Regions from separate parts of the Caldalkalibacillus salinus genome, predicted to be linked through region 3. Evidence: predicted binding sites of a transcription regulator. Region 3 holds the regulator's gene; each other region holds the start of a gene.

Region 1 (4,274 bases), on a different contig from region 3:
TTTCCCCTTTGATGGAGAACGTATATCACCTTCTTAAACCGGGTGGGCGTTTGGTATTACAGGATTTCCACCCTATCTCCACTAAATTGATCTCATCTAGAGGGAGAACAGCCAAAATACGCAAGCATAAAGTCGATGGCGATTACTTTGATTCCTCTATAAAAGAAACTGAAGTGGCTTACGCCAAATTTTTACCTGAGGAAGAAAAACAGGACATGCAGAAGGTTCAAATCCGCCAATGGACATTGGGTGAGATTGTAACGGCGATCGCACAATCACACCTTATGGTAAAAGAGCTGGTAGAGGCACCTAATCGTTCGTCCGAAGTTTTTGATAAAGGCATACCAAAATCGTTTACAATCGTAGCCGAAAAGCAAGGACATATGTAGAAAAAGAAATTAGAAAGGCAGCACACTCTACCCCTTAATAAGACAATGGCCCTAAAGTCTCAAAACACATTTTTTGTCGAATTAAGAAGGATTTTCGTTTTTAGCGGAGAATATCATATTCTTAGAGTGCAAAAGTCGAAATGTTTTTGTTATACGAGTACTATGTACAAACATAGGAGTGGGCCCATGAGAAAGAAAAAACGTTGGTGGACGATACAATTTATACCCCATGGGAAAGGCAAGGTCCAAACATTCAAGATCAAGTTATTCCCGATGATCATGACGATTCTTCTACTCTTCACCACGATGATCCTAGCATACACCTCTGCATATCTTCTATGGCAACTAAAAAAGTCATCGGATCAAAAAATCATAAAGCAAGATTCGGAAATGGATCACTACATCACAGAAAATCAAGACTTAAGAGAAGAAATCGACCATTTAAATCAAGAGCTTGTTGATTTGCACGAAGATGTCCAAGAATTACAAAATTTCATAGAGGAAGTCCAAACACTCGAACAACAAATACAAGGGTTAGATGGGACAAGCCACCGTCATATAGAGCAGACTGAAGATGATGATGAACGCATCAAGAATATGTTGTCGGTTGCCAGCTATGACATTGAGGCGGAATCTACTTCTCCAGATGAAATACGACAGCAAATAGAAACGATTAAGGAAGAAGCTGTCGTCCAGCAAGAAAATCTAGAGCAGCTCAAAGAGGAAATTAAAGAAGAGCAGTATCGCGCCCAATTTATACCCTCCATCGCACCGTCTAATGGCAGGCTGACATCCCCTTTTGGGTGGAGGCGTGATCCGTTCAATGGTTCGCAAAAAATGCATGCTGGTATCGACTTCGCTAGTCACAGTGGCACTCCAATCTACGTGACAGCGAATGGCATCGTGAAGTCAGCTGGCTGGCATTCTGGTTATGGTAAACATATCGAAGTTGATCATGGTAACGGGTACGTCACAACATACTCACACTTATCTTCGATGGATGTGAGCGCTGGCGAGTCAGTCGAACGTGGTGATGTCATCGGTAAAATGGGCAGCACAGGGCGTAGTACAGGCGTACACTTACATTATGAAGTACATAAAAACGGAACACCCGTGAATCCAATGCCTTATATTAGAGGGGGAAATTAGTCATGTTGTCTAAAAAGCAGCAAACGGATCGTGTCAACACAGTGATCGGCCATGGTACATCCATAGAAGGTAAAATAAAATCAACAAGCTCTATTCGCATTGATGGTGAGTTCGTAGGTGAGATTCAAACGGAAGGTAACGTATTAATTGGAAAAGAAGGGCAAGTCAGAGGTAACATCGAAGCCGCTAATGTCACTGCTGAAGGCCATATTCTAGGAAATATGACCGTACGTCACACGATACAATTGGTTAAAGGCTGTCAAATTGAGGGTGATATGATATCTGAGACCATCGAAGTTGAGAAGGGCGCTTACTTTAACGGTAGAAGTACGATGGTCATCCCAGATCAAGACACGAAAGGTAAGCCTCATAAAAAGCAAAGCGAAGAGCAAAAGACAAAGAACGGAAATGACCCTGCTGCGGATAAGAACGAAGACCGACAGAACCCAAAAGACACAGATAAGAAAAAAGGCAAGGCCAAGGAAAAAGACAAAGTCGCATCGTAATATTAGCACCACTTTTTAGCACACGACCTTTTACTCCACCACGAACAGACAGATCGCAATGCATCCCTACCGGCAATCTTAACGATTATGAAAAAAGCATGCCACGGATACTGGGCATGCTTTTTTGGGCTCGATTTTTCACTATTGTTTTTACTATTTATATGGTTGGCCCTGTTTAAATCAAATTTTAACCGGGTATAATGTTAGCATTTGTAAGAACTTTTGTGACGACTTTACAGAGCGATTCATAAACCGGCATGAAATTATTTGACCTTTTTTGACCTTTTGATATAATAGAGGTGAAACGGAATTGATGGAAAAAAAGGAGGTTCTCTTAATGAATTTGATCCCTACAGTTATTGAACAGACAAACCGCGGTGAACGTGCGTATGACATCTACTCACGTTTGTTAAAGGATCGTATTATTTTCTTAGGAACAGGTATTGATGATCAGGTCGCCAACTCTGTTGTTGCTCAACTACTATTCCTAGCTTCTGAAGATCCAGATAAAGATATTTCCCTATACATTAATAGCCCTGGTGGTTCAATCACAGCAGGTATGGCCATTTACGATACGATGCAGTATATTAAGCCAAACGTGTCTACTATATGTATCGGTTTAGCTGCGTCTATGGGTGCTTTCCTACTCGCTGCTGGTGAAAAAGGTAAACGCTTTGCGCTCCCTAATGCCGAAGTGATGATTCACCAACCTCTAGGCGGCACACAAGGGCAAGCAGCTGACATTGAAATTCATGCGAGACGTATTATTCAAATGCGTGAACACTTGAACGAGATTCTCTCTGAGCGCACTGGCCAACCGATTGAAAGAGTTGCGAAAGATACAGACCGCGACAACTTCATGTCTGCTGAAGAAGCGAAAGATTATGGATTAATTGATCGTGTCATTACAAGCACACCTCAGACATAAGACGGATGACAAAAAAGAGAGTGATAATCGCTTATCACTCTCTTTTTTTATTCATCGTTTTTAACGAATTGGACGAGCGCCTCCACTGCTTGCTCTGCGTCACTTCCGTCCGCGGAGATGGTGACTTCTTTACCGTTACCAATGGCGAGACTCATGATGCCCATGATACTTTTGGCGTTTACTTTTTTATCATCTTTTGCTACAAATACATCTGCCGAATATCGGTTAGCTTCCTGCACGAAAAGTGCAGCCGGACGGGCCTGAAGGCCTGTTTTGAGATTCACAACAACTTTCTCTTGTACCATACATACTCCTCCTTTACAGAATGACGAGTTTACACTTTAATTCATTATAGCACTACTTCGTTCTAATAGAACATGTTTCTGTTAAAATATACGATTTGTTTCCAAATTGTACTACTTCGTTCAAAATGAACGTCACATTTCAAAAAAAGTTATCTTAGCTTATCAGCTATCTCATTTAACTTTCTTAAGCGATGATTGATTCCAGATTTACTCACTTTGCCACTTGGGATCATATCCCCTAATTCTTTTAAGGTGACATCAGGATGTTGCTTACGGACCTCGGCGATTTCACGGAGTTTATCAGGTAACTGTTCCAATCCGAGCTTATCCTCAATTAACTGTATAGTCTCCAGTTGCTTCATCGCTGCCGACACCGTCTTATTAAGATTGGCTGTTTCACAGTTAACGAGACGGTTCACTGAATTTCGCATATCTTTGACGATGCGTACATCCTCAAATTGAAAGAGCGCTTGATGGGCACCAATGATACTTAAAAATTCTGTTATCTTTTCACTTTCTTTAATGTACACCACATATCCTTTTTTTCGTTCAATATATTTGGCGTTCAGGTGAAAGCGATTCATGAGCTTCACTAATGCTTTGGCATGCTCTTCATAACTGGAGAAGATCTCTAAGTGATAGGAAGAGGATTCAGGATGGTTTACTGAACCGCCAGCAAGGAAGGCCCCACGGAGATAAGAGCGTTTGCAACACGACTTACGAATCATCGCACTTGATATGTCTCGTTTCATTTCAAAGTTGGGGGTGACAATATTAAGGCTTTCTAAAATTTCACGAACTTTCATCGTGACTCTCACAACGTAAATATTATTTTTCTTGAGCCGCATTTTTTTACGTACAAGAAGTTCAGACGGTACTTGATATAAAGATTTCACATAACTGTAGATGACCCTTGCAATCGCTGCATTTTCTGTCGTGACATCAAGTACAAATTTGCGATCTCTATAAGTGAGAATCCCGTTCATGCGGATCAATG
Region 2 (4,274 bases), on a different contig from region 3:
GACGTTGATAGCTTGGTCGTCACTTGTAGCCGTCGCAGGTTTTGCTAAAGTCCCCGTAATGACCTTAGTCAGATCCAATTTTATCCCTGTTATACTAGGCTTAATAACCGCTACGATCGTGGCCATCCTCTTTTTCTAATTAGACTGTGTAGATTATATTTTTGAGTATATAAAAAGATGTGGTATTTATAAATAAAAAAGCCTAAACCTGCTCATCCGTTACAGGTTTAGGCTATGACTTATATTCTGTTCTGTATTTTATCAATAAACATCTCCATATAAACACATCACGCACGTTTATCTCACAGGATGCTTGTTTTGAGCCAGATGACTTGACTAGATTTTCAATTAATGATAATGAACGTGTGATTGTGTTTCACTAACTGCATTTGAAGTTACTTTCAATTGACCGTGATCAGAGAAATGAACGGTGATGTGGGTCACATCGTTAGATTCTAAGAGTATATCAGTGATACGATCTTCTATCTGCTCCTGTACCACTCTGCGTAAAGGACGTGCCCCAAACTCATATGAATGACCTAACGTCACAAGTTTCTCTTTCGCCTCAGAAGTGACGTTCAACGTCATGTTTTGTTCAGCGAGCGCTGTTTGCAGCTCTTCTAACATGATATCCACAATTTTTAAAAGATCTTCTCTGCCTAGAGGTTGGAATTCGATAATGCTGTCAAATCTATTAAGAAATTCTGGTTTGAAGTAACCGCTAAGGGATTGAACCACTGAACTTTGCTGTGCTTCAGCGTCATGAGCAAAACCGAGTGTTCCTTTGCGTTCGGTGACACCAGCATTACTTGTCATGATAATCACGGTGTCCCTGAAACTCACTCTTCTACCTTGGCTATCAGTGAGATGGCCATCTTCTAGAATTTGTAGGAACATGTGTTGGACATCAGGATGAGCTTTTTCAATCTCATCAAGTAGGATAATGCTATAAGGTTGGCGACGCACTTTTTCCGTTAATTGTCCGGCCTCTTCGTGTCCAACATAACCTGGAGGAGAGCCGATTAACTTAGATACAGCATGTTTTTCCATAAATTCACTCATATCTAAGCGAATCATGGCATCCCGGTCACCGAACAGCTCTTCAGCCAGACTCTTGCTCAGTTCAGTTTTTCCGACCCCGGTTGGACCGACAAAAAGGAATGTTCCCACTGGACGACTATGACGTTTTAACCCAGTGCGGCTCCGACGTATTGCTTTAGTAACTTTGTCTATCGCTTCGGATTGCCCAATCACTTTAGAGGAGAGACGTTGTCCCAGTGCCCTAAGTTTATACTGTTCGTCTTCCTGTAGTCTGCTAACCGGAATACCCGTTTTATTTTCAACAATGTGTTGAATATCCGTCGCTTTTACTTGCACATTGAGATTTGTTGAACCCTCATTTTGCGTTTTAACTTGTTCCAATTGTTCAAGTAACGTTTGTTCGTTATCACGAAGTTTAGCGGCTTGTTCGTAGTCTTCTACTCGGGTGGCCTCTTCTTTTTGGGCCCTGACTTGTTCTATCTGATTCTCAATGTTAGTTGTATCTCGTTGCGTCACTGAGAGGTTTGCCTTAGAACCTGCTTCATCTAATAGATCAATCGCCTTGTCTGGTAGATGACGATCTTGAATGTAGCGATGACTGAGGTTTACGCAAGCTTCAATGGCCTCGTTTGTAAATTGCACACCGTGATAATCTTCATACTTTGTTTGAATCCCTTTTAAGATTTGTATAGCGTCTTCCACAGTTGGCTCATGAACCATGACAGGCTGTAGTCGACGTTCTAAAGCAGCGTCTTTTTCGATCTGACGATATTCTTTTAACGTTGTGGCTCCGATTAATTGAAGCTCACCACGTGCGAGTGCTGGTTTTAGAATATTACCAGCATCCATGGAACCTTCGGCAGAACCCGCTCCGACGATAAGATGAATTTCATCAACGAATAATATGACATTTTGACGTTCTTGTAACTCTGCTACGAGATTCTTCATTCGTTCTTCAAATTGTCCTCTAATCCCCGTATTGGAGACGAGTGAGGCCACATCTAAGAGATAGATCTCTTTATCCGTTAGTTTAGAAGGCACTTGTCCTTCTATCATGTTAAGCGCAAGACCTTCTGCAATAGCCGTCTTACCGACCCCAGGTTCCCCGATCAAGACAGGGTTGTTTTTATGACGTCGATTTAAAGCTTCAATGACACGCGTGACTTCCTTATCTCGGCCTATAACGGGATCAATCAGTCCCGCCTTGGCAGATTCGGTAAGGTTGGTACCGAGCTCATCGAGAAGTCCGCCACCAGCGCGTTTTTGAGATTGTCCTTCTTTTGATTGACCATCACCAGAAGACAAACCATGAATGAAATCATTAAAGGAAGAGCCATCCATCATAGGGTTCATATCTGACGATGACATTTTAGCTCTCAACTCTCGATAACATGATTCACACAAATTGAGTTGGTGTTTTTGTCCGTTCGTTTGTACAAACATTTTTATATCAGCATTGTTGAGATGACAATGATCACATAGCATACTTTTCACCCCTTATAATGTTCGTAATGATCTATTGTATAAATCATAAAATGTAATCCTAAAAAATTAAATAAAACACGTCAAACACTATACAGTGCCATTAGACAGACAGTGTCTTTTAACATAAAAAAAAGTCTGATGCTAACGTATGATGTATTTTAACCAGTTTAATTTGACCTTAGCTGACCTTTGCTAACCATTATAATTTGACCATATTTGACTTTCAAGTGGGGATCATTGGAAAATAAAAATCCCCCATAAAGACGTGGAGGATTTAGCTTGATCAAACGGTTGTGTCGGATGAATTTTGAGGGGGCAGTGTATTACTTATTTTTTAGGCACATAAAAAAAGCCTTATAGATTAAATCAACCTATAAGACTTCTTTTAACTATGTGATCAGTTTATTCTTCCACTTTGTTTAAATGAAGTGGGGGTGGAGTTAACCATCCTTTTTCTTTTAGTAATCTTAGCATTTTCCCTCCTAACGTGGCACGCTGTGTGTGGAACTGAGCGTACATCGCGATAAGGTCTTCTCGGATGCCTTGACCCATATATGTACTGCATGCGACTAGACCCGCCGAACTGTCTGCTGCGATCATCGTCGCGATCTCAGGATCATTAAAACGTGCACCGGTAGGGATATCTTCTAAGTTAGCGTGAGGCCTTTCAGGAGGTGTAGGGGGTAACCCGATTTCATTTTCCTTCAGTACCTGCTCTAATTGCTCTATTTCTTGTTTTGTATTGTCCATAATGTTCAGGATAAGCTGTTTTAAATCTTCATCCCCCACATGATTAATGAGTGTTTGGTAGGAAACTAATTTCCCTTTTGCCATCAATAAAAATGTCCATGTCCCATAAACTTCTCCATAGTGCATTGGCTCTTCTTTTGGATTTCCACTTAATATTCCCATTTTCATCCTCCTAATAAAATCTATGTTCATGTATTTACCACCTATAAAATGTTGTCTATTGATTAAAATAACCTGTCTTTGACATTTTATGTATGGGATAAAAATCATTGTAATTAAGAAGTTAGACATTAGAGGAGTGGGAAGAGCTATATAAAAAAAAGACCCCTTAGGGGCCAGGGCCAGTGAAAAATAAAAACTTAATATTAATTCATGCTAAACCGCCATCGACGACAACATTTTGACCGGTTATAATTCGACTCCATCGACTCCATGTAGAAGCAAAGCACGTTCGTGTCCAATTGAAGTCAACCACCTCGTCAGCTGACTGTTGACTCTGATAATAAAAAAAGTCAACCATACAGGTTGACTCCTTTGTATTTATAAGTTTTTTTAATGGTTTATGTATGGTGGAGCATAGCGGGCTCGAACCGCTGACCTCTTCGCTGCCAGCGAAGCGCTCTCCCAGCTGAGCTAATGCCCCAAAATGTTATGAGCAAAGACATGTGTATGCTTTGCGAGAATAATTATAGCAACTTTATAACGCAAATGCAACTCATTTTTGATTCATTGTCTTATATATTAATTGATGACTTATTTTTTGCTGTCATAAGACGACGGTAGCAGTGCATAAGATGTTGTCACGAGGAAAGGCTTCGTTTTAATCAAAACGGGGCTTCCTTCGTGTGACTAAAATTAAAGGCAAGGGCAAGAAAATATAAAGTTCCGAAACTTTTTAAATGTTTTTGTGTCTAAAATATGGAAATAGGGGTTGAAAAATAATTCGATAACCGATATATTATGTTTATTGTCATTTTTTTGACATTTCTAAAAAAGGG
Region 3 (4,274 bases):
CTTTAGGAAGAGAAAAGTAGGAGAAGCACGCGTTCCTATGGCGAGACACGTAGGCGAAGCAGTGATGCAATAAATGAGGAAAGACTCTACGACATTAACCCTTTGTCCTTGTGACCCAGTACATATATAGCAACAGGCATAAAGCAGAGGAAAAAAACTATTAAAGATAATGAAGGTGAAAAGTATAGAATCTGAAACAATAATAGCGCAATAAAGGAGAGTTTACCTATACAGATAGAGAACTCTCGGAACACTAACAACTGCATCACCTTCGTTAACGTATTGGCTGAAGACGCTTTTCCTAAGGCAAAAATATGATGAAAGTGTTGCGTAAAAGCCGGAACCCATAACATGGGGAGTGATGCGGATATAACAGTGTTAAAGACAATATAGGTCACCGGTACATGAAAGAATAATGTCAGAGTAGCAGCGGTTGAGATAATCACCCCGATCATGCCCAGTACATCCCCGAAAGGCTTTAAAAATGTGCGACCAAGCATATAATACGTGAAGACACTAATACAGGCGAATAACATATTCCAGCCACCAAGTGCCCATTCATTCTGGACATACAGGTAGACGAAAACGCCTAAGGACATATGAATAAAGGATAAAAAGAAACCATACGCTGCTGAAGAGAATCCTAAGCCTTTCATGCCTTCTTCAAGTGGGATGAAGAACTCTTTGCGTCGAAATGGAAAGCGGATCCTGACTTGCGGGATCAAACTACTACAACATGCTTGAACAAGCAAAATGAGTAAAGCCGTAACAAAGAATACGTGGTAACTATAAACAAAGATGATCCAGCCAATGATAGGTGGCACGACAATCTGCATCACACCGTTTATAATGTACTGCAAACTAAGCACGTTTGATAAACGTTCTTGGGAAGCAAACCATAGGGAATAAAAGTTAAATCCTGCGTAAAATAAACCAATGAACAGCCCATTTAAAATCCCAGCCAAAGCAACAGCTTGAAGAGAGAGTTCCCCTTCAGTCCAAAAAAAGAGATACATACCTAAAGCAGTAAAAGAAGAACATAGAAATGTCCAACGACTCCCGAACCAAAACATAAAAAAGGCGCCCACCATCACCCCAATAAAAACGAATAAAAAAGTGAAGAAATAAAAGGCGGATATCATAAAGAAAGACTCTTGCTGTTTCCAGACATAAACACTGAGGAAAATAGTGGAGCAAACATTCGTCATAGCAAAGACGCTAAAAGTGATATACATTGCAATGAGTGGTAATTTCACAGAGCTCTCCCTCCTGCTTGTACCAATGTATGGGGAGAGAAGGGCCATTATGATACAGTAAACCAATTTTTATGATATAGTTATTCATAACATACAGACCCGTACCATACATATAACCTCATAGAGAGGAGGGAGTCGATTGGACTGGATCCATCAACTATGGTCTGAATTCACAGGAACACATTACGATGAAATCACGATAAGATTGTTCCTCGCAACCTTGCTCGGTGGATTAGTCGGAATAGAGCGAGAACAAAATAATCACCCTGCAGGGTTTAGAACACACATCCTTGTTTGTGTGGGATCTTCATTGATCATGCTCATCTCCATGTATGGCTTTGAGTCATTTATTTATAACAATCCTGAGATTAATACCATTCAAGATCCAGCCCGTTTGGCTGCCCAAGTTGTGAGTGGTATTGGCTTTTTAGGTGCAGGAACGATTCTCGTTCATGGAGGGACGGTGCGAGGGTTAACGACGGCGGCTTCACTGTGGGTGGTTGCTGGGATAGGTTTAGCGTTAGGGTCGGGATTTTATTATGGGGCCGTACTTTCCACTGTTCTCGTTCTCCTTAGCTTAGTCGTTCTAAACCGTATTGAAGACACTTTTATTAGAAAAGGACAATTGCACGTCGTTCAGTTAAAAGTGTTAGATTCTCCCGGTAAATTAGGCGAAGTGGCAACGAGGATAGGTGAAAAGAACATCAGTATCCGCAAAATCACGATCAATGAAACCAAAATCGAAGAAGGCATCGTACAGGTATCCATAGGGTTAAGGCTGCCGCAAAAGGTGACCATAGCCCATGTCTTGGACGAATTACGTCAAATCAAAGGCATACTCGACGTCTCTGTTGAATAAAACAGAATATGACCAACCAATCAATGAGTAGAATAAAAAGGGATAAAATCCTTGTCAAACAGGGATTTATCCTTTTTTGTATGAATAATAAGCGTAAAATTGATCAAACTAAGTAAAGAGAGTTGCACATTTTATATTTCTTGAGTATAATTTAGTTAAAGTCAAAGATAGTCAAAGTCAAAGCGAGCGTATTAAGCAACATTGATTGACACTTGACTTGAAATATTGCCAGTCAAAGCAGTGGCCATTATCGGAGGTAAGTGATGAGAAACATATCCGATATTATTGAAAATCATCTCAAGAAAATATTGGAGACCAGTAAAAAGGGATACATTGAAATACAAAGAAGTGAATTAGCAGATTTATTTCAGTGCGTGCCGTCCCAGATTAATTATGTGATTAATACACGCTTTACTGTAGAAAAAGGCTATGTCGTTGAAAGTAAGCGTGGGGGTGGCGGATTCATCCGAATTCGGAAAGTCCAACTAGAAAATGACCAACAGCTACTACAAAAAGTGGCCGATATGATCACGGATGAAATTTCTCAATCTGCAGCAGAAGATATCATACTGAGGTTAGAGGAAGCTGAACTTATAAACGCCAGAGAAGCCCGCATCATGAAATCTGCGATTCATCGCAATGTTTTATCGTTCCAAGTGCATATTCGGGATCAACTAAGGGCAAATATCATGAAAGCCATGATGATGTCTATTTTTTATAAATAAATAAAAGAAATAAATGGCCATTGTATACATCAGTAAAGGAGGGGAGCACCATGATTTGCCAAGAATGTGGTGAGCGCCAAGCCACCTTACACTTTACAAAGATTATCAACGGTGAGAAAACAGAATTCCATATATGTGAGGTATGTGCAAAGGAAAAAGGAGAAGTCCTTCCTGGCATGGATAATAGCTTTTCCATCCATAATTTACTTTCTGGATTACTTAATTTTGATGCTACTAATAACAGCACGATGAACCCCAACATGCAACAATCTAAGCAATGTCCGAAGTGTGGGCTGACCTATAGTCAGTTTTCAAGAAGCGGGCGTTTTGGTTGTTCCCAATGTTATAAAGCATTCGGGGAACGGCTAGAGCCTTTATTTCGTAAGGTGCATAGTGGGAATATTTCTCATTATGGAAAAATACCTCGTCGTTCAGGTAGCCTCATACAAATGAAGCGTGAAATACAAGAGTTGAAGCAGCAACTACAACGGGCCATTTCCAATGAAGAGTTTGAGCAAGCCGCCCAGTTGAGAGACAACATACGAAGCCTTGAGAACAAATTAAACCAATGAGGTGGGATCGACCATGTCACTAGACAAATTTATAAAAAATGCTGTAAGTGACTGGATGAAGGGTGATGGACCTGATTCCGATATCGTCATGAGTAGTCGTGTACGATTAGCCCGTAATGAGGACACCATCCCCTTTCCACTAATCGCAACCGAAGATCAGCTTCAAACAGTGGTAACAGAAGTTGGAGACGTCATTACAAGAAGCGATGTCACTGATGAACTTGGAAAGTTAGAATTACTGCGCATGAACCAATTAAAAGGGATTCAGAAAAGAGTCCTGGTGGAGAAGCATTTAATCAGTCCCAATCTAGCGGAGGAGTCAACGGCTGGAAGCGTGGTGCTGAGCGAAAATGAGTCCGTGAGCATCATGTTAAACGAAGAAGACCATATACGTATTCAGTGCCTCTATCCTGGGTTCCAACTCCAACAAGCGTGGGAAAAAGCGAACAGTATCGATGACTGGTTTGAAGCGAATATCAATTTTGCTTTTGATGAGAAAGTAGGCTATTTAACAAGTTGTCCTACGAACGTGGGCACAGGGCTTAGAGCATCAGTGATGATGCATCTCCCTGCATTAGTAATGACGGAACAAATGAATCGCATGCTCCCCGCCATTAACCAACTGGGATTAGTTGTTAGAGGAATTTATGGAGAGGGCAGCGAAGCTTTAGGGAACATCTTTCAGATTTCCAACCAGATTACCTTAGGGCGTTCCGAAACTGAAATTATAGAGGACCTAGCCAATGTAGCCAAACAACTCATTGATCAGGAGAGGCAAGCGAGAAACACCCTCGCCCAGCAGTCAAGACTAAGGCTGGAGGATAAAATATATCGTTCTTACGGTATATTGTCTCATGCTAGA

What was found. Region 3 encodes CtsR, which represses protease genes until heat stress. Its sites were predicted from a motif close to ATGGTCAATAAAGGTCAAACA; they were not measured.
Region 1: the regulator CtsR is predicted to act here: its motif matches at 2,309-2,329, upstream of clpP (ATP-dependent Clp endopeptidase proteolytic subunit ClpP).
Region 2: the regulator CtsR is predicted to act here: its motif matches at 2,696-2,716, upstream of JKM87_RS03960 (ATP-dependent Clp protease ATP-binding subunit).

What each region holds. Positions count from the first base shown of each region.
Region 1 is NZ_JAERVL010000006.1:90,641-94,914, forward strand. Features, by position in the region: gene JKM87_RS06340 (methyltransferase domain-containing protein) at 1-389, shown strand, start outside; gene JKM87_RS17885 (peptidoglycan DD-metalloendopeptidase family protein) at 576-1,538, shown strand; gene JKM87_RS06350 (bactofilin family protein) at 1,541-2,044, shown strand; gene clpP (ATP-dependent Clp endopeptidase proteolytic subunit ClpP) at 2,382-2,972, shown strand; gene JKM87_RS06360 (HPr family phosphocarrier protein) at 3,020-3,277, opposite strand; gene whiA (DNA-binding protein WhiA) at 3,427-4,274, opposite strand, start outside.
Region 2 is NZ_JAERVL010000004.1:47,493-51,766, forward strand. Features, by position in the region: gene JKM87_RS03955 (hypothetical protein) at 1-139, shown strand, start outside; gene JKM87_RS03960 (ATP-dependent Clp protease ATP-binding subunit) at 349-2,526, opposite strand; gene JKM87_RS03965 (DUF3231 family protein) at 2,929-3,438, opposite strand; gene JKM87_RS03970 (hypothetical protein) at 3,647-3,796, opposite strand; tRNA gene JKM87_RS03975 (tRNA-Ala) at 3,844-3,919, opposite strand.
Region 3 is NZ_JAERVL010000028.1:31-4,304, forward strand. Features, by position in the region: gene JKM87_RS15090 (hypothetical protein) at 87-1,256, opposite strand; gene JKM87_RS15095 (MgtC/SapB family protein) at 1,396-2,115, shown strand; gene JKM87_RS15100 (CtsR family transcriptional regulator) at 2,379-2,840, shown strand; gene JKM87_RS15105 (protein-arginine kinase activator protein McsA) at 2,891-3,412, shown strand; gene JKM87_RS15110 (protein-arginine kinase McsB) at 3,426-4,274, shown strand, end outside.